Regions from separate parts of the Nocardioides sp. Leaf285 genome, predicted to be linked through region 1. Evidence: riboswitches for the same ligand, from Rfam matches in the RefSeq annotation. Region 1 holds a riboswitch; each other region holds the start of a gene.
What was found. Region 1 has a riboswitch for cobalamin ahead of ASF47_RS00900 (FecCD family ABC transporter permease). Riboswitches for the same ligand answer to the same signal wherever they lie in the genome.
Positions count from the first base shown of each region.

Region 2: linked by a shared signal. The riboswitch ahead of ASF47_RS09025 (magnesium chelatase subunit D family protein) and the one ahead of ASF47_RS00900 (FecCD family ABC transporter permease) in region 1 are both predicted to bind cobalamin.
Region 3: linked by a shared signal. The riboswitch ahead of ASF47_RS09050 (nitrite reductase) and the one ahead of ASF47_RS00900 (FecCD family ABC transporter permease) in region 1 are both predicted to bind cobalamin.

Region 1 covers NZ_LMNH01000001.1:167,164-174,224, reverse strand. Annotated here, with positions in the region: gene ASF47_RS00920 (class I SAM-dependent methyltransferase) at 1-122, opposite strand, end outside; gene ASF47_RS00915 (helix-turn-helix domain-containing protein) at 224-808, shown strand; gene ASF47_RS00910 (ABC transporter substrate-binding protein) at 818-1,915, opposite strand; gene ASF47_RS00905 (ABC transporter ATP-binding protein) at 1,991-2,779, opposite strand; gene ASF47_RS00900 (FecCD family ABC transporter permease) at 2,776-3,789, opposite strand; cobalamin riboswitch at 3,924-4,103, opposite strand; gene ASF47_RS21605 (helix-turn-helix domain-containing protein) at 4,132-4,485, opposite strand; gene ASF47_RS00890 (acetylxylan esterase) at 4,516-5,508, opposite strand; gene ASF47_RS00885 (carbohydrate ABC transporter permease) at 5,578-6,402, opposite strand; gene ASF47_RS00880 (carbohydrate ABC transporter permease) at 6,399-7,061, opposite strand, start outside.
Region 2 covers NZ_LMNH01000003.1:112,500-119,560, forward strand. Annotated here, with positions in the region: gene ASF47_RS09005 (hypothetical protein) at 1-119, opposite strand, end outside; gene cobC (Rv2231c family pyridoxal phosphate-dependent protein CobC) at 116-1,162, opposite strand; gene ASF47_RS21885 (cobyrinate a,c-diamide synthase) at 1,155-2,522, opposite strand; gene cobO (cob(I)yrinic acid a,c-diamide adenosyltransferase) at 2,519-3,136, opposite strand; gene ASF47_RS09025 (magnesium chelatase subunit D family protein) at 3,136-5,160, opposite strand; cobalamin riboswitch at 5,184-5,329, opposite strand; gene cbiE (precorrin-6y C5,15-methyltransferase (decarboxylating) subunit CbiE) at 5,357-6,688, shown strand; gene cobM (precorrin-4 C(11)-methyltransferase) at 6,685-7,061, shown strand, end outside.
Region 3 covers NZ_LMNH01000003.1:120,975-128,035, reverse strand. Annotated here, with positions in the region: gene ASF47_RS09085 (adenosine deaminase) at 1-755, opposite strand, end outside; gene ASF47_RS09080 (DsbA family protein) at 752-1,477, opposite strand; gene orn (oligoribonuclease) at 1,586-2,212, shown strand; tRNA gene ASF47_RS09070 (tRNA-His) at 2,262-2,334, shown strand; gene ASF47_RS09065 (Type 1 glutamine amidotransferase-like domain-containing protein) at 2,459-3,130, shown strand; gene ASF47_RS09060 (hypothetical protein) at 3,162-3,935, shown strand; gene ASF47_RS09055 (hypothetical protein) at 3,940-4,545, opposite strand; cobalamin riboswitch at 4,661-4,793, shown strand; gene ASF47_RS09050 (nitrite reductase) at 4,868-5,776, shown strand; gene ASF47_RS09045 (precorrin-8X methylmutase) at 5,773-6,441, shown strand; gene ASF47_RS09040 (precorrin-2 C(20)-methyltransferase) at 6,474-7,061, shown strand, end outside.

The DNA of each region.
Region 1 (7,061 bases):
CCGGGCTCGAGGTCGCGGGTCCCGGCCACGAGGTGGGGGTGGGGCCCACCGGCGGCCATGGCCAGGGCGCGGTCGCCGCGCCAGACGCCCTCCCAGTAGTCCTTGTCGAACGCGTGCGTCACGGGTCTCCCTCCGTGGCCGCCACCGCGGCGGCCGTGGCTCCCGACGATGACGGTCCGGACCACGCCTGGCAATCTCTGTTGCCGAACGGCAAACTGGCCCGGTGACCCATCCCCGGGAGCAGGCCGACCGCACCCTCGACGCCGTGGGCCCGCGGCTGCGTGCCCTGCGCCAGCACCGCGGCCTCACGCTCGGTGAGCTCGCCGACGAGACCGGCGTCTCCACCAGCACGCTGTCGCGGCTCGAGTCGGGGCTGCGCCGCCCCACCCTCGAGCAGCTGCTGCCCCTGGCCCGCGCCCACGGGGTCACCCTCGACGAGCTCGTCGACGCCCCGGCCACCGGAGACCCCCGGGTGCACCTGCGCCCGGTGGCGACCGGTGACGGCGGCAGCGTGATCGCACTGACCCGACGCCCGGGAGGCATCCAGGCCTACAAGTTCGTCCTGCCCACCGGGCGCGACGACGCGCGCCCCACCCTGCGCACCCACGAGGGCCACGACTGGGCCTACGTGCTCGACGGCACGCTGCGCCTCGTGCTCGGCGAGCACGACCTGCGCCTGGGCCCCGGCGAGGCCGTGGAGTTCGACACCCGCACGCCGCACTGGTTCGGGGCGACCTCGGCCGGCCCGGTGGAGTTCCTCAGCCTCATCGGGCGCCAGGGCCAGCGCGCCCACCTGCGCGCGCCCTGAGCCGGGGACTCAGGGCCGCAGGTCGTGGGCGGGCTCGAGGCCGGAGTCGGGCAGCAGGTCGACCTCCTCCAGGGCGGCGCGCAGCTGCTCGGCGGCGTCGATGTTCAGCGGGCTGCTGACCCAGGCGGCGTAGGGCAGGTCGAGGAAGCGCTCCTCGCGCACCGCGGGCAGGTCGCGGGTCGCGGGGTTGGCCCGCAGCACGGCGACCTTCTGCTCGAAGCTCTGGCCGGGGTAGTCGACGAAGGCGATGTAGTCGGGCCGGGCGGCCGCCACCCGCTCCCAGGAGACGGTGGTCCAGGTGTCGGCGACGTCCTCGGTGGCGTTGCGGGCACCGGCCGCGTCGATGACGCCCTGCGGCCCGCCGTAGGAGCCGCTGGTGAAGGGCGAGGCGGTGCCGCTGTCGAAGAGGAACACGGTGGGCGTCTCCGCGGCCCGCGGCGCCTGCCGCAGCCGGGCCAGGCGCTCCTCGACGTCGGCGACCCGGGCGGCCGCGTCGTCCTCGTGCCCGGTGAGGCGGCCCAGCGCGGTCAGGTCGGTGCTCAGCGCGGTCCAGGGGTCGACGACGCCGCGGCTCTCGCCGTCGCCCTGGCGGCACGACTCGGTGAGGGTCCACGCCGCGATGCCGCGCTCGGCCAGCCCGTCGGGGGTCAGACCGGCGTCCTCGTCCCACCCGTAGCTCCAGCCGGCGACCATGAGGTCGGGGCGCTGGAGCAGGACGTTCTCGACCGTGGGGCGGTCCTCGCTGGCCACCGGGAGGTCGGCCACGACGTCCTCGCCGTAGACCCGGGCCAGGGCCTCGGCGTCGTCCTGGAGCCCGCTGATGCCGGCGACGGCGTCGGCCGCGCCCACGGCGAGCACCATCGCGATCATGCCGCCGTCGTAGACGTAGAGGCGCTCGGCCGGGTCGGGGTAGGCGCGCTCCTCCCCGCAGTTCTCGAGCACGAGCGAGGCGCCGGTCGCGCCCGGCGAGCCCGCCGCCGGGCCGGTCGCGGGGCCGGCACCGCACGACGTCGTCAGGGCCAGGACCGCCACGGCGGCGAGCGCGGAGACGGGGCGGACGGCGAGGAGACGGACCGGGAGGGGACGGACGGGGAGGGGACGGTGCACGGAGGACCTGCCTTCGGGAGGGAGGAGCGACGGGAGGGCGGCGGGAGGGCGGTGGGCCGACGCGGCGGAGCCGGGTCAGCGCAGGTGGCGGCCGGGGCCGACGACGAGGTGGTGGCGACCCCGCGGGTCGCTGAGGTGGGCGGCGTCGACGCCGAAGACCCGGGCGACGACGTCGGGGGTGAGCACGTCGTGCGGTGCACCCGCGGCGTGGACCCGGCCCTCGTGGAGCACGACCACCTGGTCGGCGTGGGCCGCGGCGAGCGCGAGGTCGTGCAGCGCGGTCAGCACGGTGCGCCCGGAGGCGCGCAGCAGCGCGAGCAGCGCCACCTGGTGGCTCACGTCGAGGTGGTTGGTCGGCTCGTCGAGCACGAGCAGCTCGCAGTCCTGCACCAGGCCGCGGGCCAGGCAGACCCGCCGCCGCTCGCCGCCCGAGAGCTGGGCGCAGGGCCGGTCGAGGGCGGCGTCGAGCCCGACCTCGGCGAGGGCGGCGCGGGCGTGGGGCCGGTCGCCGTCGCCGCGCGCCCACGGCCGGTGGTGGGGCAGGCGCCCCAGCGCCACGAACTCCCCCGCGGTCATGTCGGCCGGCGGGCTCTCCTCCTGCGCCACGAACGCCACGACCTGCGCCCGGCGGCGCGCCGGCAGGTCGTGGACCTCGCGGTCGCCGACCAGCACCGCCCCGGTCTCGGGGCGCGTCAGGCCCGCCAGCGTGCGCAGCAGCGTCGTCTTCCCCGAGCCGTTGACGCCGAGCACGGCGGTGGTGCTGCCGGGTGCCAGGTCGAGGTCGACACCGCGCAGCACGACGCGCCCGCCGACCGCGCACGACAGCGCCCGGGCCGTCAGGGCCGGTGCGGGCCGGCCGCTCACGCCCCGCCCCCGAAGTGGTAGCGCCGGCGCCCGAGCAGCAGCAGGAAGACCGGCGCGCCCACGAGGCCGGTGACCACGCTCAGCGGGATCTCCTGCGGGCTCACGACGGTGCGGGCGACCACGTCGACCCACACCAGGAAGACCGCGCCACCGAGCGCGGCCACCGGGAGCATCGCCCGGTGGCCGCCGCCGACGACCAGGCGCGCCAGGTGGGGCACGACGAGGCCGACGAAGCCGATGCCCCCCGAGACCGCCACCAGCACCCCGACGAGGGCGGAGGTGAGGACGAAGAGCGCGACCCGCAGCGCGGCGACCGGCACGCCGACCGCGGCGGCGGTGTCGTCGCCGGTGGCCAGCGCGTCGAGCCAGCCGTGCACGCCGACGACGAGCACCGCCGCCACCAGCACCGCCGCCGCGGGCGCCACCAGCTGCGCCCACGTCGCGCCCGCGAGCGAGCCGAGCAGCCAGAAGAGCACCGACTCGGTCGCGCGGGGCTCCTCGCCGAGGAAGACCATGAGGCTGGAGACCGACGAGAAGGCCGACGACATCACCACCCCGGTCAGCACCAGCCGCAGCGGGGTCAGGCCGCCCTGGGCCAGCGAGACCCCGAAGACGAGCACCGCCGCGCCGAGCGCCCCGAGCAGGGCGCCCACCGACAGCGCCCACGCCCCGAGCGCGGCGAGCGCACCGAATGCGATGACCGCCGTCGCCCCGACGCCGGCACCCGCCGAGACCCCGAGCAGGTAGGGGTCGGCCAGCGGGTTGCGCACCAGGGTCTGCATCGCCGTGCCGGCCAGCGCGAGCCCGGCGCCGACCACCGCCGCCATCAGCACGCGCGGGGCGCGCAGCTCCCAGACGATGACGTCGAGCACCGGGTCGGGGCCCGGGCGCCCGTGCAGCACGCGCTCGCGCACCACGTCGACGACCCCGCCCACCGGCAGCCGCTCCGAGCCCAGCGCGAGGGCCACCACGAGCGAGACGGCCAGGGCCGCCAGCAGGCCCAGGTGCAGCGCGAGCCGCGGGCCGCGTCGTACGCCGGGCGGGGGCGGGTCGGCGGCGCGCGCGGGCGCGGTCGGCGGGGCGGGACGGGTCACGGCCACAGCGGGGTCTCGCATCTGTCGGGGACCCGAGTCGCGCGGGCCGGCATCGGTCAGGCGAGCCAGCCGGTCTTCGGACTCGAGTTCGTCCCGGTGGGACACCTTCCCAGGCCACGGGCCCAGTGGTGCGTCGTCCCACCAGTCACTCTCACCGCTGCGCGTCAGCTCCGGATTCTCACCGGATTCCCGCACATCGTCAGATGTGTTCTGGCTCGCGGCGAAGTTAGCACGCCGTGGTCGCCCCCGGCGCCGCGCTCACCGGGCCCGGGCGGTCGAGGCCGCGGCGGTGCAGACGGTGTAGCCGAGCTCCCGCGCGGCCGCCTCGACCCGCGCGCGGGTGGAGGCGCTGACCCGGGGCGAGCCGGCGAGGGCGCGCGAGACGGTGGCGGGCGAGACCCCCGCGCGGGCCGCGACGTCGGCCATCGTGGCCGCCCCGGGGCCGGAGCCGCGGCCCGCTCCGTGCGCCAGGTCGGCGGCCGGGGCGAAGCGCTCGTAGCCCACCTGTCGGGCGACGGCGCGCACGTGGTCGCGGGTCGCGGCGCCGACGCCCGGGGCGTCGTTGAGCGCCCGGGAGACCGAGGCCACCGAGACCCGCGCCTCCCGGGCCACGTCGGCCACGGTGACCCGCGCGGGCACGGCTCAGGCCCGGCCGGGGGTGGGGCCGCCGAGGAGCTTGGCCAGCCACTCCAGCTGGGCCGCCTCCTGGTGGAACTGCCCGCCCTCGTGGTCGTTCCACGGGTAGACGACCAGCTCGCTGGGGCCGCCGTAGGTGTTGCGGGCCGCGTGCACGGTGGAGGGCGGGCAGACGGTGTCCATCAGCGCCACCGACATCAGCGCGGGCGCGCTCGCGCGGCGCCCCAGCACCGCCGCGTCGAAGTGGGCGAGCGTGGCGAAGGCGCGGTCGGCGGCGTCGCGGTGGGAGGCGAGGAACGCCGCCACCTCGAGGTAGGGGCCGGTCGAGGCGATGGCCACCCCGCGCGGCATGTCGCACAGGAAGGGCACGTCGGCGAGCACGCCGGCCAGCCCGTCGTGCAGGCCCGAGACGGCCAGCGCGATGCCGCCGCCCTGGCTGACGCCGGCGACGACGACCCGGTCGCGGTCGACGCCCGGCAGCGCGACGCCGGCGTCGACCGCCAGCACCGCGTCGGTGAAGAGCCGGCGGTAGTAGTGCCGGGCCGGGTCCTCCAGGCCCCGCGTCATGAAGCCCCCGAGGTACGACGGTCCGTGCCCGTGGGGGTCGGGGGTGTCGCCGACCCAGCCGCCGCCGGAGCCCTGGCCGCGGCTGTCGACGTCGAGGGTGGCGTAGCCCGCCAGCGTCCAGTGCGGCACCTGGTGGGGCAGGCCGCGGCCGCCGGTGTAGCCCTGGTAGCGGATGACCAGCGGGAGGTCGCCGCCCACCCCGGCGGGGCGGCGGTACCACGCCCGCACGGGCTCGCCGTCGTAGCCGCTGAGGGTCACGTCGCTCACCTCGACCAGGGGCAGGCGGGCGTCGACGGGCTCCACCCGGGGAGCGCGGGCACGCGCTCGGGAGGCCTGGAGGGTCTCCTCCCAGAAGGCGGCGAGGCCGGTGGGCTCGGTGACGCTGCCGCGGTAGGCGGCGAGCTCGGCGGCGGGAAGGTCGTACTGGGGCACGGTGGTCCTCGAGGGGTCGGGAACGGGCGCGGACGGGCGTGGACGGGAGGGGCGCGCAGCGGCGGGCGGTCAGCCCTTGACGGCGCCCTGGAGCAGCGCGCGGGAGAACTGGCGCTGGAAGAGCACGAAGACCGCGACGGTGGGCGCCAGGATGAGCAGGGAGCCGGCGGAGAGCAGCACGATGTCGGTGCCGTACTGGCCCTGGAAGGCGCCGAGCGCGCCGGCCATCGTGCGCTTGCTGGGGTCGCTGACCAGGACGATGGCGAGGATGAACTGGTTCCAGGTCCACAGGAAGAGCAGGATCGCCAGCGACGACAGGGCCGGCACGGCCAGCGGCAGGTGGATGTGGCGGAAGGTGCGCCAGGCCCCGGCGCCGTCGACGTAGGCCGCCTCGGAGAGCTCGACCGGCACGGTGAGGAAGTGCGCCCGCATCCAGAAGACCGCGAAGGGCATGTAGAGCGCGATGAGCGGCAGCACGAGCGCGGCGCGGGTGTTGAGCAGCCCGAGCGCCTCGATCTGGTAGTAGAGCGGCGTGATGAGCGACTCGAACGGGATGGTGAGCCCGAGCACGAAGAGCAGGAAGATCCACGACGCGCCGGGCACCTTGAGCGAGGCCAGCCCGTAGCCGGCCAGGCTGGCAAGCACCAGCGCAGCGGGCACGACGCCGGCCACGATGAGCATGCTCGAGACCAGCAGCGGGGTGAGGTCGGCGACGCGGTAGGCGTCGACGAAGTTGTGCCACTGCGGGTCGGCGGGCCAGCTGAGCCCGGTGGGGATGCTGCCCTGCGGCTGGAGCGCGGTGAGCAACAGGCTGGCGAAGGGCACGAGGGTCAGCACCATGAAGACGACGAGGAGGCCCCGTCCGGCGAGGTCGGCGCGGCGGGTCGCGGTCACTGGTCGGCCCTCTGGGTCAGTCGCTGGACGGGGACGATCGTGACGAGCACCAGCACCATGAGCACGACGGCCATGGCCGAGGCCCGCCCGATCTCGCGCTCGGTGAAGGCGAGGCGGTAGATCTCCACCCCGGGCACCATCGTGGAGCGGCCGGGACCGCCCTGGGTCGAGATGTAGATGATGTCGAAGCTGGCCAGCGCCGCGATCATCGTGACCGTGACGCAGACGCCCAGCTCGCGGCGCAGACCGGGCAGGGTGACGTGGCGCAGCTCGCTGAGCCGCCCGGCCCCGTCGATGCGGGCCGCCTCGTACAGCGAGGGGTCGATCTTGCTGATGCCGGTGAGCAGCAGCAGGGTGCACAGGCCGAGCATCACCCAGGAGCCGATGAGCCCCACCGCGGGCAGCGCGGTCTCGAAGTCGGCCAGCCAGGGCCGGGCGACGTCGCCGAGCCCGATCGCGCGCAGCACCTCGTTGGCGATGCCGTCGCTGGAGTAGACCCAGTCCCACACGATGCCGGCGGCCACCAGCGGGATGACCTGCGGGATGAAGAGCACGGTGCGCGAGACGGTCGCGAAGGGACCCGGTCGCAGCCCGTGCATCAGCGAGGCGGCGACCAGGCCGAGCACGACGGGCACGACGGTGAAGAACAGGATCAGCTC
Region 2 (7,061 bases), on a different contig from region 1:
GGCGTGGCGTACTGGCTGACGTGGGGGTAGGGCTCCCCGTCCCGGCGTCGCAGCCGGGTGACGGGCTCGGGGGCCGCGGCGGGGTGGGGGCAGTCGCGGCGGCGGTGGAAGTCGATCACCGCGGCACCGCCGTGGGTGGCGTGGTGAGCGTGGCGAGCGTGGCGAGCAGCCGGTCGCTGACCGCGGGCGAGCGCACCGCGACCCGGACCCAGGCGTCGTCGAGGCCGGGGAAGGTGTCGGCCCGGCGTACGGCGATCCCGCGCTCGCGCAGCCGCTCGTGGGCGCCGCGGCCGGCGCGCACGAGCACGAAGGAGGCCGCGGAGGTCACGTGGTCGACGTGGAGGTCGGCCAGGCCGCGCTCGAGGTGCTCGCGGTGGGCGACGACCTCGCGGGCGCGCCGGGCGCCCTCGGCGACCGCGGCGGGGGTGGAGCAGGCGGTCATCGCGGCGGCGGCGGTGGTGGAGACCGACCAGGGCACCTGCCCGCGGCGCAGGGCGGCGACCGAGCGGCGCGAGGCCAGCAGGTAGCCCGCGCGCACGCCGGGGATGCCCCAGTGCTTGGTGAGGCTGCGCACGACCACCAGGCCCGGGGCGCGCAGCCCGGCCACCGACGCGGTCTCGCCGGGCACGGCGTCCATGAAGGCCTCGTCGACCAGCACCACCCGCCCCGGGCGCAGCAGCGCCCGCACGGCCTCGGCCGGGTGGAGGACCCCGGTGGGGTTGGTCGGGTTGCCCAGCACCACGAGGTCGGCGTCGTCGGGCACCGCGGCCGGGTCGAGCACGAAGGGCTCCGGCAGCAGCACCGGCGTGACGTCGTGACCGGCCTGCTCCAGCGCCGCGTGGGGCTCGGTGAACTGCGGGTGCACCACCACCGGGCGGCGCCACGCGCGCCACCGCGCGACGAGGGAGAAGGCCTCGGCCGCGCCGGCGGTGGCCAGCACCTCCTCGGCCGGCCGGTCGTGGCGCCGGGCCAGCGCGGCCTCCGCCGCGGTGGGGCTGGGATAGTGGCCCGAGGCGTCCACGGCGGCGTGAAGCGCGGAGTCGAGCCACGCCGGGCGGGGGCCGTCGTGGACGTTGACGGCCAGGTCGAGCAGCCCGCTGCCGCGCACCTCGGCGTCGCCGTGGTGGCGCAGCGGGTCGACGGGCGGGCCGGCCTCAGTCACGGGACAGGTCACGGGCCCGGGCGTGCACCGCGTCGGCGAAGCGCTGGGCGAGGTGGGGGTGACCGGCCCAGTGGGTGTGCAGGTAGGAGGCGTGCAGGCTGGCGGTGCCGAAGCCGACCGCCTCGCCGTCGACCTCCCAGGTGGCGGTCTCGCCCCTCACCGGCTCGACGTGGGTGCGGTGGAACTCGTGGCCGGTGACCTGCTCCCCGCGCCGGGTGAGCAGGCTGTCGCCGACCGCGGTCGCCACGGGGTAGCGCATGGTGAGCCGCGGCGTCATCTGCGCGGTGGCCGGCAGCGCCCCCACCATCGGCGCCCCGTCGAGGGTGTCGCAGAGGTAGAGCAGCCCCGCGCACTCCGCCACCGTCGGCACGCCGTCGAGCACGGCCGCGCGCAGGGCGGCGCGCAGCGCCTCGTTGCCGCCCAGCTCCCCGACGTGGACCTCGGGGAAGCCGCCGCCGAGGTAGACCCCCGCCGTGCCGGCGGGCAGCGCGGTGTCGTGCATCGGGTCGAAGCCCACCACCTCGCAGCCGGCCGCGCGCAGCAGCTCCTCGGTCTCGGCGTAGCGGAACGTGAAGGCCCGCCCGCCCGCGACGGCGACGACCGGGCGGCCGGCGCCCTCGGGGCGGCGTACGACGGCCTCCGGCGCCCACGGGTCCTCGGCGAGGTCGGGCGCGGTGGCGGCGAGGGCGAGGACGGCCTCGAGGTCGACGTGGGCGGCGACGTGGTCCGCGAGGTGGTCCAGCGACTCCGCCGAGAGGGCGCGCTCGTCGGCGGGCACGAGGCCGAGGTGGCGCGAGGGCGCGGAGACGCCGGCGTCGCGGGGGATGGTGCCGAGCACGGGCAGGTCGATGCTGGAGCGCACCTCGGCGGCGTGGCGCGGGGAGCCGGCCTGGTTGAGCACGACACCGGCCACGGTGACGGTGGGGTCCCAGGTGGCCATACCGTGCACGACGGCGCCGATGGAGCGCGAGGAGCGCGAGATATCGACGACGAGCACGACCGGGGTGCGGGTGAGGGCGGCGACGTGGGCGGTGGAGGAGAAGCCGCGGGTGCCGACCCGGCCGTCGTAGAGGCCCATGACGCCCTCGACGACGGCGACGTCGGCCGGCTCCGGCGTGCGGGCGCCGTGCAGCAGCAGCGGCACGACGAGGTCCTCGCCGACCAGGTGCGGGTCGAGGTTGCGGCCCGGTCGGCCGCAGGCGAGGGCGTGGTAGCCGGGGTCGATGTAGTCGGGGCCGACCTTGTGGCCGCTGACGACGTGACCGGCGCGGCGCAGTGCGGCCATCAGCCCGGTGGAGACCGTGGTCTTGCCCTGGCCGGTGGAGGGGGCGGCGACCACGACGCGCGGGAGCCGGGTCACCACTCGATCCCCCTCTGGCCCTTCTGGCCGCGGTCCATCTGGTGCTTGACCTTGGTCATCTCGGTGACCAGGTCGGCGGCCTCGACCAGCGCCGGGTGGGCGCGGCGGCCGGTGAGCACGACGTACTGCCGACCGGGCCGCTCGCGCAGGGTGGTGACGACGTCGTCGACGTCGACCCAGCCCCACTCCATGGGGTAGGTGAACTCGTCGAGCACGTAGAGGTCGTGGCGCTCCTCGGCCAGGCGCCGCTTGACCTCGGCCCAGCCCTCGGCGGCCTCGGCGGCGTGGTCGGCCTCCGAGCCCTCCTTGCGCGACCACGACCAGCCGGCGCCCATCTTGTGCCACTCCACCGGACCGCCCTCGCCGGTCTGGTCGTGCAGCTCGCCGAGGCGCTCGAGCACGGTCTGCTCCCCGATGCGCCACTTGGCCGACTTCACGAACTGGAAGACCCCGACGTCCCAGCCCTGGTTCCAGGCCCGGATCGCGAGCCCGAAGGCCGCGGTCGACTTCCCCTTGCCGTCGCCGGTGTGCACCATCAGCAGCGGCTGGGTGCGCCGCTGGGCCGTGGTCAGGCCGTCGTCGGGCACGGCCAGCGGCTGCCCCTTCGGCGCCATCAGGCGACCCGCTCGCGCACGGTGGCGGCGAGGGCGCCGGCGCTGACCTCGGCCAGCGGCACGTGCTCGGCGCCCAGGTGGGCGGCCAGGACGCCCCCGAGGCCCAGGCGCATCGGCCCGCTCTCGCAGTCGACGACCAGGGCGGCCTGGCCGGCGGCGGCGAGCGCGGCGGCGGCGTGGCGGGAGCGGGCGACGGCGTCGGCCCCGGCGGTGGCGCGGCCGTCGGTCACCACGACGAGCAGGGAGCGGCGGCGCGGGTCGCGCAGCCGCTCGGTGGCCAGGGTCCGGGCGGCCTCCTCGAGGCCCTCGGCGAGCGGGGTGCGTCCGCCGCCGGGCAGCACCTCGAGCCGGGCGGCGGCCACGTCGACCGAGCGGGTGGGCGGCAGGGTCAGCTCGGCGCCGGCCCCGCGGAAGGTGACCAGCCCGACCTTGTCGCGGCGCCGGTAGGCGTCGAGCAGCAGGCTGAGGATCGCGGCCTTGACCTGCTCCATGCGGCGCCGCGCGGCCATGGAGCCGGAGGCGTCGACGCAGAAGAGCACGAGGTTGGACTCCTGGCCCTCCCGCACCGCCACGCGCAGGTCGTCGGCGTCGAGCAGCAGCCGTCCGCCGGCGCCCGGCGCGCGCCCGCGCAGCGCCTGGTGGGGCACGGCCGCGCGCACCGTCTCGGCGAGGTGGATCGCGCCGGTGCGGCCCGGCCGCGCGCCGACACGGCGCCCGGTGTCGGTCTCGGCGCGGCTGCGGCGTCCGCTCTCCCCGCGGCCGGCGCCGCGCACCGTGAACAGCCGCGCCCGGTACGTCGCGCCCGCCGCCACCGTCGTGCCCGCCCCCGCGGGGGACGGGGTCGGCTGCGGGGTCGGCTGCGGGGTCGGCTCCTCGGTCGCCTCCGCGGTCGGGTCGGGGCGGCCGGGGGCGTCGTCGTCCCCGGGCGCCGACTCGGGCTGCCCAGGCTGCTCGGGCTGCCCGGGCTGCTCGCCCGGTCCTCGGTCCGGCCCGTCCTCGGGTCCCTCACCCGGCCCGTCGGGGTCGTCCTCAGGCCCCTCGTCGGGCTCGGGGCCGAGCACGTCGTCGAGGAGGTCCTCGTCGAGGCCGGGGGCGTCGAAGGGGTTGCGGCGACGGCGGTGGGGGAGGGCGAGCCGGGCGGCGGCGCGCACGTCCTCGACGGTGACGCGGGTCCGGCCGTGCCAGGCGGCGTGGGCCACCGCGGTGCGGGCGGTGACGAGGTCGGCGCGCAGGCCGTCGACCTCGAAGGCCGCGCAGAGCTCGGCGACCTTGAGCAGCACGTCGTCGTCGAGCACGACGTCGGGCAGCAGGGCCTGGGCGGCCGCGACGCGGCGGGTGAGGTCGGACTCGGCGGCGGCCCACCGCCGCGCGAAGGCCTCGGGGTCGGCGTCGTGGGCCATCCGGCGTCGCACGACCTCGACGCGCAGCGCCGGGTCGCGGGGGGCGGCCACCTCCACGGTGAGCCCGAAGCGGTCGAGCAGCTGCGGGCGCAGCTCGCCCTCCTCGGGGTTCATGGTGCCCACGAGCACGAAACGGGCGGCGTGGGTCACCGAGACCCCGTCGCGCTCCACGGTGGCGCGGCCCGTGGCGGCGGCGTCGAGCAGCACGTCGACGAGGTGGTCGTGGAGCAGGTTGACCTCGTCGACGTAGAGGATGCCGCGGTGGGCGCGGGCGAGCAGGCCCGGCTCGTACTCCGCGGCGCCGTGCGCGAGGGCCTTCTCCAGGTGCAGCGAGCCGAGCACGCGGTCCTCGGTGGCGCCGACCGGCAGCTCGACGAGCCTTACCGGCCGCTGCTCGGTCGGGGCGTCGGGCCGCTCGGCGGGGTCGGTGGAGAAGGCGTCGCCCGCGACCACCTCGATCGGCGGCAGCACGCCGACGAGACCGCGCACGATCGTGGACTTGGCCGTGCCCTTCTCGCCGCGCACGAGGACGCCGCCGATCTCGGGCGAGATCGCGCTCAGCACGAGCGCGAGCGACATGTCGGCGGAGCCGACGACGGCAGAGAAGGGGTAGTGCTGTGGCATGAGAGGCTCCCGCTCGTCCGCCATCGGAAAGGAACCCCGAGGCCGGTCTTCGGACTTCCCGGGTCGACGCTCGCGCATCGCCCGGGTCACCGCAGCGGGCCTGTGCCGGACTCTCACCGGCTTCCCAGATTCTCCCGTCGGTCTCGCGACCTCGGGGCACCTCGGAGCTGTGGCGGTCACGATAGCGTCACGCAGCGTGCCCCCCGACCTGTCCCCCCTCGACGGCCCCCCGCACGCCTCCGAGCGGGGAGCGGCACCGCGGCGCGTCGACATCGTCGGCATCGGCGCCGACGGCTGGTCCTCGCTCGCCGAGGCCTCCCGCGCGCTGGTGGGCGAGGCGTCCGTGGTGCTCGGCAGCGCCCGGCAGCTGGCCCTCCTGCCCGTCGTCGAGGGCCAGCGCCGCCGGCCGTGGGGCCGGCCCTTCGGCGACTCCCTGCTCCGCACCCTGGCCGCCCACGCCGACGACGAGGTCGTGGTGCTCGCCTCCGGCGACCCCACCGTCTCCGGCATCGCCTCCACCCTGCGCGCCCTGGTGCCGCGCGAGCGGCTCGTCGTGCACCCGGCGGTGTCCTCGCTGGCGCTGGCCCGGGCCCGGATGCAGTGGTCCGCCGAGGAGTGCGAGGCGCTCACCCTGGTCGGGCGCGACACCGACCGGCTGCGCCGCCACCTCGCGCCCGGTGTACGCCTGCTCCTGCTGACCTCCGACGCCGGCACCCCCGCGACCGTGGCGGCCCTGCTCCTCGAGGAGGGGTACGCCGCGAGCGCCCTCACCGTGCTCGGCGACCTCGGCGCGGCCCACGAGTCGCGCCTGGAGGCCACCGCCGGCGGCTGGGCCGACGTCGCCGCCGCCGACGTGCCCGCCCTGCACGTGCTCGCCCTCGAGGTGCGCCCCACCGGCGGCGACGTGACGCCGACGGGCTCGTGGACCACCGGACTGCCCGACGACGCCTTCGAGCACGACGGCCAGCTGACCAAGCGCGACCTGCGCGCGAGCGCCCTGTCCCGTCTGGCCCCCCGGCCCCACGAGGTGCTCTGGGACGTCGGCGCCGGCGCCGGCTCGATCGGCATCGAGTGGCTGCGCGCCCACCCCTCGCTCCAGGCCTGGGCCTTCGAGGCCGACCCCGGGCGTGCCGAGCGGGTGCGGCGCAACGCCCGCCGTCTCGGCGTGCCCCACCTGCAGGTGCGCGAGGGCCGGGCGCCCGCGGTGCTGGAGCGGCAGCCCAGCCCGCACGCCGTCTTCGTCGGCGGCGGCGCCACCGCGCCGGGCCTGCTCGAGCACTGCCGCGCCGCGCTGCGACCCGGCGGCCGGCTCGTGGTGCACGGCGTCACGCTCGAGACCGAGCAGCTGCTCGCCGCCGCCTACGCCGCGCACGGCGGCGAGCTGACCCGCCACGGCGTCGAGACCGCCGCCCCGATCGGCACCTTCACCGGCTGGACCCCCGCCCGCGCCGTCACCCAGTGGGCCTGGACCGCCCCGCCCGACCACCCGACCCGCTGGCCGGGCGACCCCGACTGGAGCACCCCGTGAGCCCCGAGACCCCGCCGACGACCGTCCGCTTCGTCGGGGCCGGCCCCGGCGCCGCCGACCTGCTGACCCTGCGCGCGGCGCGCATGCTGGCCGAGGCCGACGTGGTGCTCTACCCCGGCACCTACCTCGACGCCGAGGTGCTCGGCCACTGCCGCCCGCAGGCCCGCCTGGTCGACACCCAAGGCCTCGACCTCGACGCGATGGTCGAGGTGATGCGCGCCGCCCACGAGGCGGGGGCGCAGGTCGTGCGGCTCACCAGCGGCGACCCGTCGCTCTACTCCGCCCTCGCCGAGCAGACCCGCCGGCTCGACGCCGCCGGCGTCACCTGGGACGTCACCCCCGGCGTGCCCTCCTACGCCGCCGCGGCGGCCCT
Region 3 (7,061 bases), on a different contig from region 1:
AGGTGGGCCAGCAGGGCGGGGTCCTGGGCCGCTGAGGTGCCGTGGCCGATGCGCTCGGCCCCCAGCAGGCGCAGCGCGTCCCAGACCGTCTGCGGCCCGGTGGTCTCGCCGGCGTGGGGCACGCTGTGGAGGCCCGCGGCGCGCGCGGCGGCGAAGTGGGGCTCGAACTGCGGGCGCGGCACGCCGATCTCCGGACCGCCGAGCCCGAAGCCGACCAGCCCGTCGGTGGGGTGGCGCAGCGCGAGGTCCAGGGTCAGGTCGGCCGCGGGCAGACCGGCCTCGCCGGGGATGTCGTAGATCCAGCGGAGCACGATCCCGAAGTCGCGCTCGGCGGCGACGCGGGCGTCCTCGATGGCCTCGTTGAAGGCCCCGATCGCGACGTGGGGCTCGCCCCGCAGCGCCTGCACCGAGGTGTAGGGGGTGCAGGTCAGCTCGGCGTAGCGCAGGGACTGCGTGGTGGCCATCTCGCGCGCGATCTCGTAGGTGAGGAAGCGGATGTCCTCGGGGGTGCGCACGAGGTCGACCACCGCGAGGTAGACCTCGATGAAGTGGGCGAAGTCGCGGAAGGCGAAGAAGTCGCGCAGCGCGTCGGGGTCGCTCGGCACGGTGCCGGGGTGGCGCTCGGCCAGCTCGCTGACGATGGCGGGGCTGGCCGAGCCGACGTGGTGCACGTGCAGCTCGGCCTTGGGCAGTCCGGCGACGAAGGCGCGCAGGTCGGGACGGGGGCCGAGCCCCGTCGGGGAGGAGTCGCTCACCCCACGGTCTCGTTGATCTGGTCGAGGATCTGCTCGGGGTCGCCGGAGATCTGCTCACCGTCGAGGAGCACCGTCGGGGTGCCCTGCACGCCGGCGTCCTGGGCGGCGGTGGTGGCGGCCTCGACCCAGTCGACCATCGACTCGCCGAGGATGCCGTCGCTGACCGCCGACTCCTCGGCGCCGGCCTCGACGGCCAGGTCGAGCAGCGCCTGGTTGTCGGGGAAGGGGCCCTCCTCGGAGGGCTGGTTGGCGTAGAGCAGGTCGTGGAACTCCTTGGCGGTCTCCGGGCCGCTCTCCTCGAGCACGACGGCGAAGGCGCTGGTGGCGCGCTCGGAGTAGTCGCCGATCCGGCTCAGCAGGTTGAAGGGGCGGTACTCCACCAGCACCGACCCGTCGTCGGCGAGCTGCTGGAGCTCCTCGCCGGTGCCGGCCTCGAGCTGGCCGCAGAAGGGGCAGAGGAAGTCCTCGTAGATGACGACCTGGTGCGGGGCGTCCTCCTCGCCGATGGTGACGCCGTACTCGCTCTGGCCGGCCGGGGAGGCGGTGACCTCTCCCCCGCCCCGCAGGCTCTGGACCCCGAAGGCGATCCCGACCACGACGACGAGCGCGAACACCACCAGCGTGATGCTGCGGATCGTGCGGCGGCGCTCCGCGCGCTTCTGGTCCTCGAGGGCGGCGGCGGCGCGCTGCGAGCGCTCCTGCTGACTGGGCTTCTTGGCCATGGGGTTTCCTCGGCGGTGCGGGTCGACTGCTGGCGTCCAGAACTCTAGGGGCCCGACCTGAGCCGTCGCTGAGTCGGGCCGAGCGCCTCGGCGCGTAGGGTGCGCGCCATGAATGATCGACTGGTCTGGATCGACTGCGAGATGACCGGGCTCGACCTCGGCGCCGACGCCCTGATCGAGGTGGCGGCCCTCGTGACCGACTTCGACCTCAACGTGCTCGGCGAGGGCGTCGACCTCGTCGTGCGCCCGCCGGCCGCCGCGCTGGAGCAGATGGGCGACTTCGTGCGCGACATGCACGAGAAATCGGGGCTGCTCACCGAGCTCGACGCCGGGCTGACCATGGCCGACGCCGAGGCCGCCGTCCTGGCCTACGTGCGCGAGCACTGCGGCGACGGCAGCCGACCGCCGCTGGCCGGCAACACCGTGGGCACCGACCGCGCCTTCCTGGCCCGCGACATGCCCGAGCTCGAGGCCTTCCTGCACTACCGGATCATCGACGTCTCCTCGATCAAGGAGCTGGCCCGGCGCTGGTACCCCCGGGCCTACTACGCCGCCCCCGAGAAGCGCGGCAACCACCGCGCCCTGGCCGACATCCAGGAGAGCATCGAGGAGCTGCGCTACTACCGCGAGGCGGTCTTCGTGCCCCAGCCCGGGCCCGACAGCGCCGCCGCCCGCGCCATCGCCGCCACCCACGGCGGGTCGATCACGGGCCTCGATTCCACCTCCGGGAGCTGAGTCCCCTACACTTCATCGCGCGGTTCCGGCTCCGTCCGGCGCGCGCATGGTGGGTATAGCTCAGCTGGTAGAGCGCTGCCTTGTGGTGGCAGATGTCGCGGGTTCAAGTCCCGTTACTCACCCCGACACCGAGCCCCCGACCTGGTCCCCAGGTCGGGGGCTCGTCACGTCCGGCACCGATGAGTCCGGGTCGCACCGTCGGTCTGCTCCTGTGCCCGGCTCCCCCACCCGCCCTGGAGGCACCTCGTGAAGCTCCTGCTCACCTCCGGCGGCGTCACCAACGCCGCGATCGGGGCCGCCCTCGTCGACCTGCTGCCCCGGCCGGTCGAGGAGTGCCGCGCCCTCCTGGTGCCGACCGCCCAGTGGGGCCACCCGATGTGCGGGCCCGGCTCGGTGCGCGGAGCCGTGGTGGGCGCGGCGCCGCACGACCAGTCGGGCGTGTCCCTGCCCTGGGCCTCGGTCGGGCTGCTCGAGCTCACCGCGCTGCCCAGCATCGGCGCCGAGCGCTGGGAGCCGTGGGTGCGCGACACCGACGTGCTGCTGGTCGACGGCGGCGACGCGACGTACCTGGCGCACTGGCTGCGGGCCTCGGGCCTGCTCGACGTGCTCGCCACGATGCCCGCGCTGGTCTGGGTGGGCACGAGCGCCGGGAGCATGGTGGCGACGCCGCGGATCGGGGCCGACTTCGTGGAGTGGGCCGGCGCCGAGGACGACCGCACCCTCGGCTGGGTCGACGTGTCGATCTTCCCCCACCTCGACCACCCGCAGATGCCGGAGAACACCCTGGCCGCGGCCCGCAGCTGGGCCGCGGGCCTCGACCACCCCTCCTACGCCCTCGACGACGACTCGGCCCTCGTGGTCGACGACGGCCAGGTCAGGGTCGTCTCCGAGGGGCGCTGGGAGCGGCTCGGGGCCTGACCGGGCTGGTGCGCCCGGGGATGCTGGGGGCATGAGGCTCTCCGCCGCGCCCACCGCGACCGCCGTCGTCGGGCTGGTCGGCCTGCTGACGGGTGCGCTCACCGGGTGCGCGGCGTCGGCCGACGACCTCGCCGCACGCGGCGAGCGCTCCCCGAGCGTGGTCGACGTCGTGGTCGAGCCCGACGCCGCCGACGACGGCGCCGGGCCCCTCTCCGCAGCCAGCCACCACGTGCGGGCGGTGATGCGCGCCGACGCCACGGCCGAGGAGGTCATGGCCCTCTTCGACGCCTACGACGACCAGGTCGACACCGGCGACGTCGTGTCGGTGTCGGTGACCCTGGAGGGGGCCACGGGCGCCTCGCTGGCCTCGGGCGAGGGGGTGGAGGTGTCGCTGCGCGAGGTGGAGGACCTGGTGCGCGCCCAGGCCGACCCGGTGGTGACGTCCTACCTGCTGCAGGACTACCCCGACCTCCCGCTCGTGCAGGTCGGGCTGGCGCCGGTGTCCTTCGCCGAGGTCGTCTCCGTCGCCGACCGCTACCTGCTCCTCGACGACCTCGAGTCGGTCACCGTCTCCTCCGGCGACCTCGTGCTCCGGCGCGAGGCCGTCGACGGGTCGGCCGAGCGGGTCGCCGCCCGCGAGGCCGCGGTGCTGGCCGCCGCCGAGCGCTTCGACCTGCTCGGCGCCGACGTCTCGGGCCGGGGGCCCACCCTCGACGTCGACGTCGCCGACGGCCAGGAGGCCGCCGCCCGCCGCTTCCTCGCGCGCACCGCGACCGACGACGTCGGGCGGGTGGTCGTGCGCTGAGGACTCAGCGCGCGCCCCCGCGCCCGCGGCGTACGCCGAGCAGCGCCGCGCCGCCCGCGAGGGCCAGACCGGCAAGACCCAGGCCGAGCGGGAGGGCGACCCACGCACCGAGGCCGGCGAGCGGCGGCGGCAGCGCGGGGGCCGACTCGACCGCGACGGGCGAGGCGGCGCGCTCGCAGGTGACCTCGACCGACGGCGACGCCGGCCGGATGCTCGAGGTGGCGACCCAGTCGCCCGCGCTGCCGCCCTCACGGCGGTAGGCGCCGTCGACGGGGCCGGGCTCGAGTGTGGCGCCGACCCCGGTGTCGCGGACCGTGCAGGCCGGGACGACCTCGGCGTCGTAGGTCCACACCAGCGCCGGGCCGTCGTCGGCGAGCTCCACGACGTGGGGGCGGCCGTCGGCGGGCACGAGGGCGGCCTGCGACCAGCGGTAGCCGTCGGCGTGGCTCAGCGCGAGCACCGCCGACGCCACCACGGCCACGAGGAGCAGCAGGGCCGCGGTGGCCGCGAGGGCGGGGCCTCGCGGGTCGCGCCGGCCCGGGTCGCGCGGGTCGCGCGCGGCGGGCCGGGCGACGTCGGTGGCGGCGGGCTCGGACTCGCACTCGGTCACGGACGCATCCTGCCACCCGTCCGACGCGGACGTGGGGCGCGCGCGGGAGCGGTCGTTGGTAACGTGCGGGACGCCAGTCGACCCCCGGGTGCGCCGCGAGGCGGGCCCGGAGGTCAGGGAACCCGGTGAGAGTCCGGGACTGACGCGCAGCGGTATGGGTGACGGGCGGGACCTCTGTCTCACGACAGGCCACTGGACGAGAGTCCGGGAAGGTGTCCCGCGCCGGGTGATCCCGAGTCCGAAGACCTGCTGGCCCTTGCGGCAGCCGCCGTGAGGTCGTGACGGGCTTCGCGCACGAGCCCCGGCCTCCGGAGTGACCTCCATGCCCGACCTGACCCTCCCCACCGCGCGCCGGCGGCGCGACCGCTGCCCGGGGGTGACCCGCCCGTGGCTGGCCGACGACGGCGCCCTGGTGCGCCTGCGCCTGGTGGGCGGTGCGCTGCCGGCGCCCGCCCTGCTGCGGCTCAGCGAGGTCGCCCAGCGCTGGGGCGACGGCGACGTGCACCTCACCGCCCGCGCCAACCTGCAGCTGCGGGCGCTGCCCCACGACGGCGAGCGCCTCACGCCCCCCGTCGCCGAGGCCCTCGCCGCGACCGGGCTGGTGCCGGCCCCGAGCCACGACCTGGTGCGCAACGTCATGGTCTCGCCGCAGTCGGGCCTGGCCGGCGGGCGCGCCGACCTGCGGCCCGTCGCCGCCCTGCTCGACTCCCTGCTGCGCGCCGACGACGGGCTCACCGCGCTCCCGGGCCGCTTCCTGCTGACCCTCGACGACGGTCGCGGCGACCTGCACGAGGCGCCCACCGACCTCGGCCTGGTCGCCCTCGACGCCACCCGGGCCCAGCTGCGCGTCGGCGCCCGGGGCTGGGGCGCGGTGGTCGACCTGCCCCGGGCACCGCAGGCCGTGCTCGACCTCGCCCGCGACTTCCTGCGCCTGCGCGGCGGGGGACCCGACGCCCCCTGGCACGTCGACGAGCTGGCCGGTCTCGGCGTGCCGCTCGCCCACCCCCTCGCGCGCCCGACCGACCCCGACCCGGCCGCGCTGGTCACCGCCGACCCCCTGCCGGCCGGCCGCGTGCCGGGCGGCACCCACGTGCTCGCCCCCGAGGGCCGCCTCGACCCCGCCCTGGCCCGCGCGCTGTGCCGCACGGGCACCGAGCTCGTGGTCACCCCGTGGCGCGGCGTGCTCGTGCCCGACCTCGCCCCCGCCCCGACCCAGGAGACCGCGCGATGACCACGCTGCTGCGCCGGCCCGGCCGCCACTACCCCTACGTCGCCCTCGGCCCGGAGATCTACCTCGACTCCTTCGCCACCATCCGACGCGAGGCCGACCTGTCGGGCGTGCCCGAGGAGGCCGAGAAGGTCGCGGTGCGGATGATCCACGCCAGCGGCCAGGTCGACCTGGCCGCCGACCTCGTGCTCCACCCCGACCTCGGCCGCGCCGGGCGCGAGGCGCTGGCCGCCGGCGCCCCGATCCTCACCGACGCCCGCATGGTGGCCATGGGCATCACGGCGGGCCGGCTGCCGGCCGCCAACGAGGTCCGCTGCTTCCTCACCGACGAGCGGGTGCCCGCCCTGGCCCACGACTGGGGCACCACCCGCAGCGCGGCCGCGGTGTCGCTGTGGGAGCCCCACCTCGAGGGCGCGGTCGTCGCGATCGGCAACGCCCCCACCGCGCTCTTCCACCTGATGGAGATGCTCATCGACGGCGCCCCGCGACCGGCTGCGGTCGTGGGCTGCCCGGTGGGCTTCATCGGCGCCGCGGAGTCGAAGCAGGCGCTGGCCTCGCTGGCCGCCGACCACGGGATCGACGTGCCCTTCGCGACCGTGCGGGGTCGCCGCGGCGGCTCGGCGATGGCCTCGGCCGCCGTCAACGCCCTGGCCCAGGAGGCGGAGTGACCAGCCCAGTGACCAGCCCAGTGACCAGCCCAGTGACCAGCCCAGCGACCAGCCCAGCGACCAGCCCAGCGACCAGCCCAGCGACCGGCCGCTTCCACGGTGTCGGCGTCGGGCCCGGCGACCCCGAGCTGCTCACGGTGAAGGCCGCGCGCCTCATCGGCGACGCCGACGTCGTGGCCTACCACGCCGGGCCCGGCAAGGAGTCGAACGCACGGCGTACGGCGGCGGGCCTGCTGCGGCCCGGCGTCGTCGAGGAGGCGCTGGTCTACCCCGTGACCACCGGCGCCACCGAGCACCCGGGCGGCTACACCGGCGCGCTCGCGGTGTTCTACGAGGAGTCGGCGCAGCGCCTGGCCGCCCACCTCGAGGCCGGTCGCGACGTCGTGCTGCTCTCCGAGGGCGACCCGCTGTTCTACGGGTCCTACATGTACATGCACGACCGGCTGGCCGAGCGCTTCGAGACCGAGGTCGTGCCGGGGGTGCCCGCCTTCGCCGCGGCCGCCGCGGCGGTGGCCTCGCCGCTGGTGCGCCAGACCGACGTGCTCACGGTGCTGCCCGGCACGCTGCCCGAGCCCGAGCTCGCGCGTCGCCTGGCCGACACCGACGGCGCGATCATCATG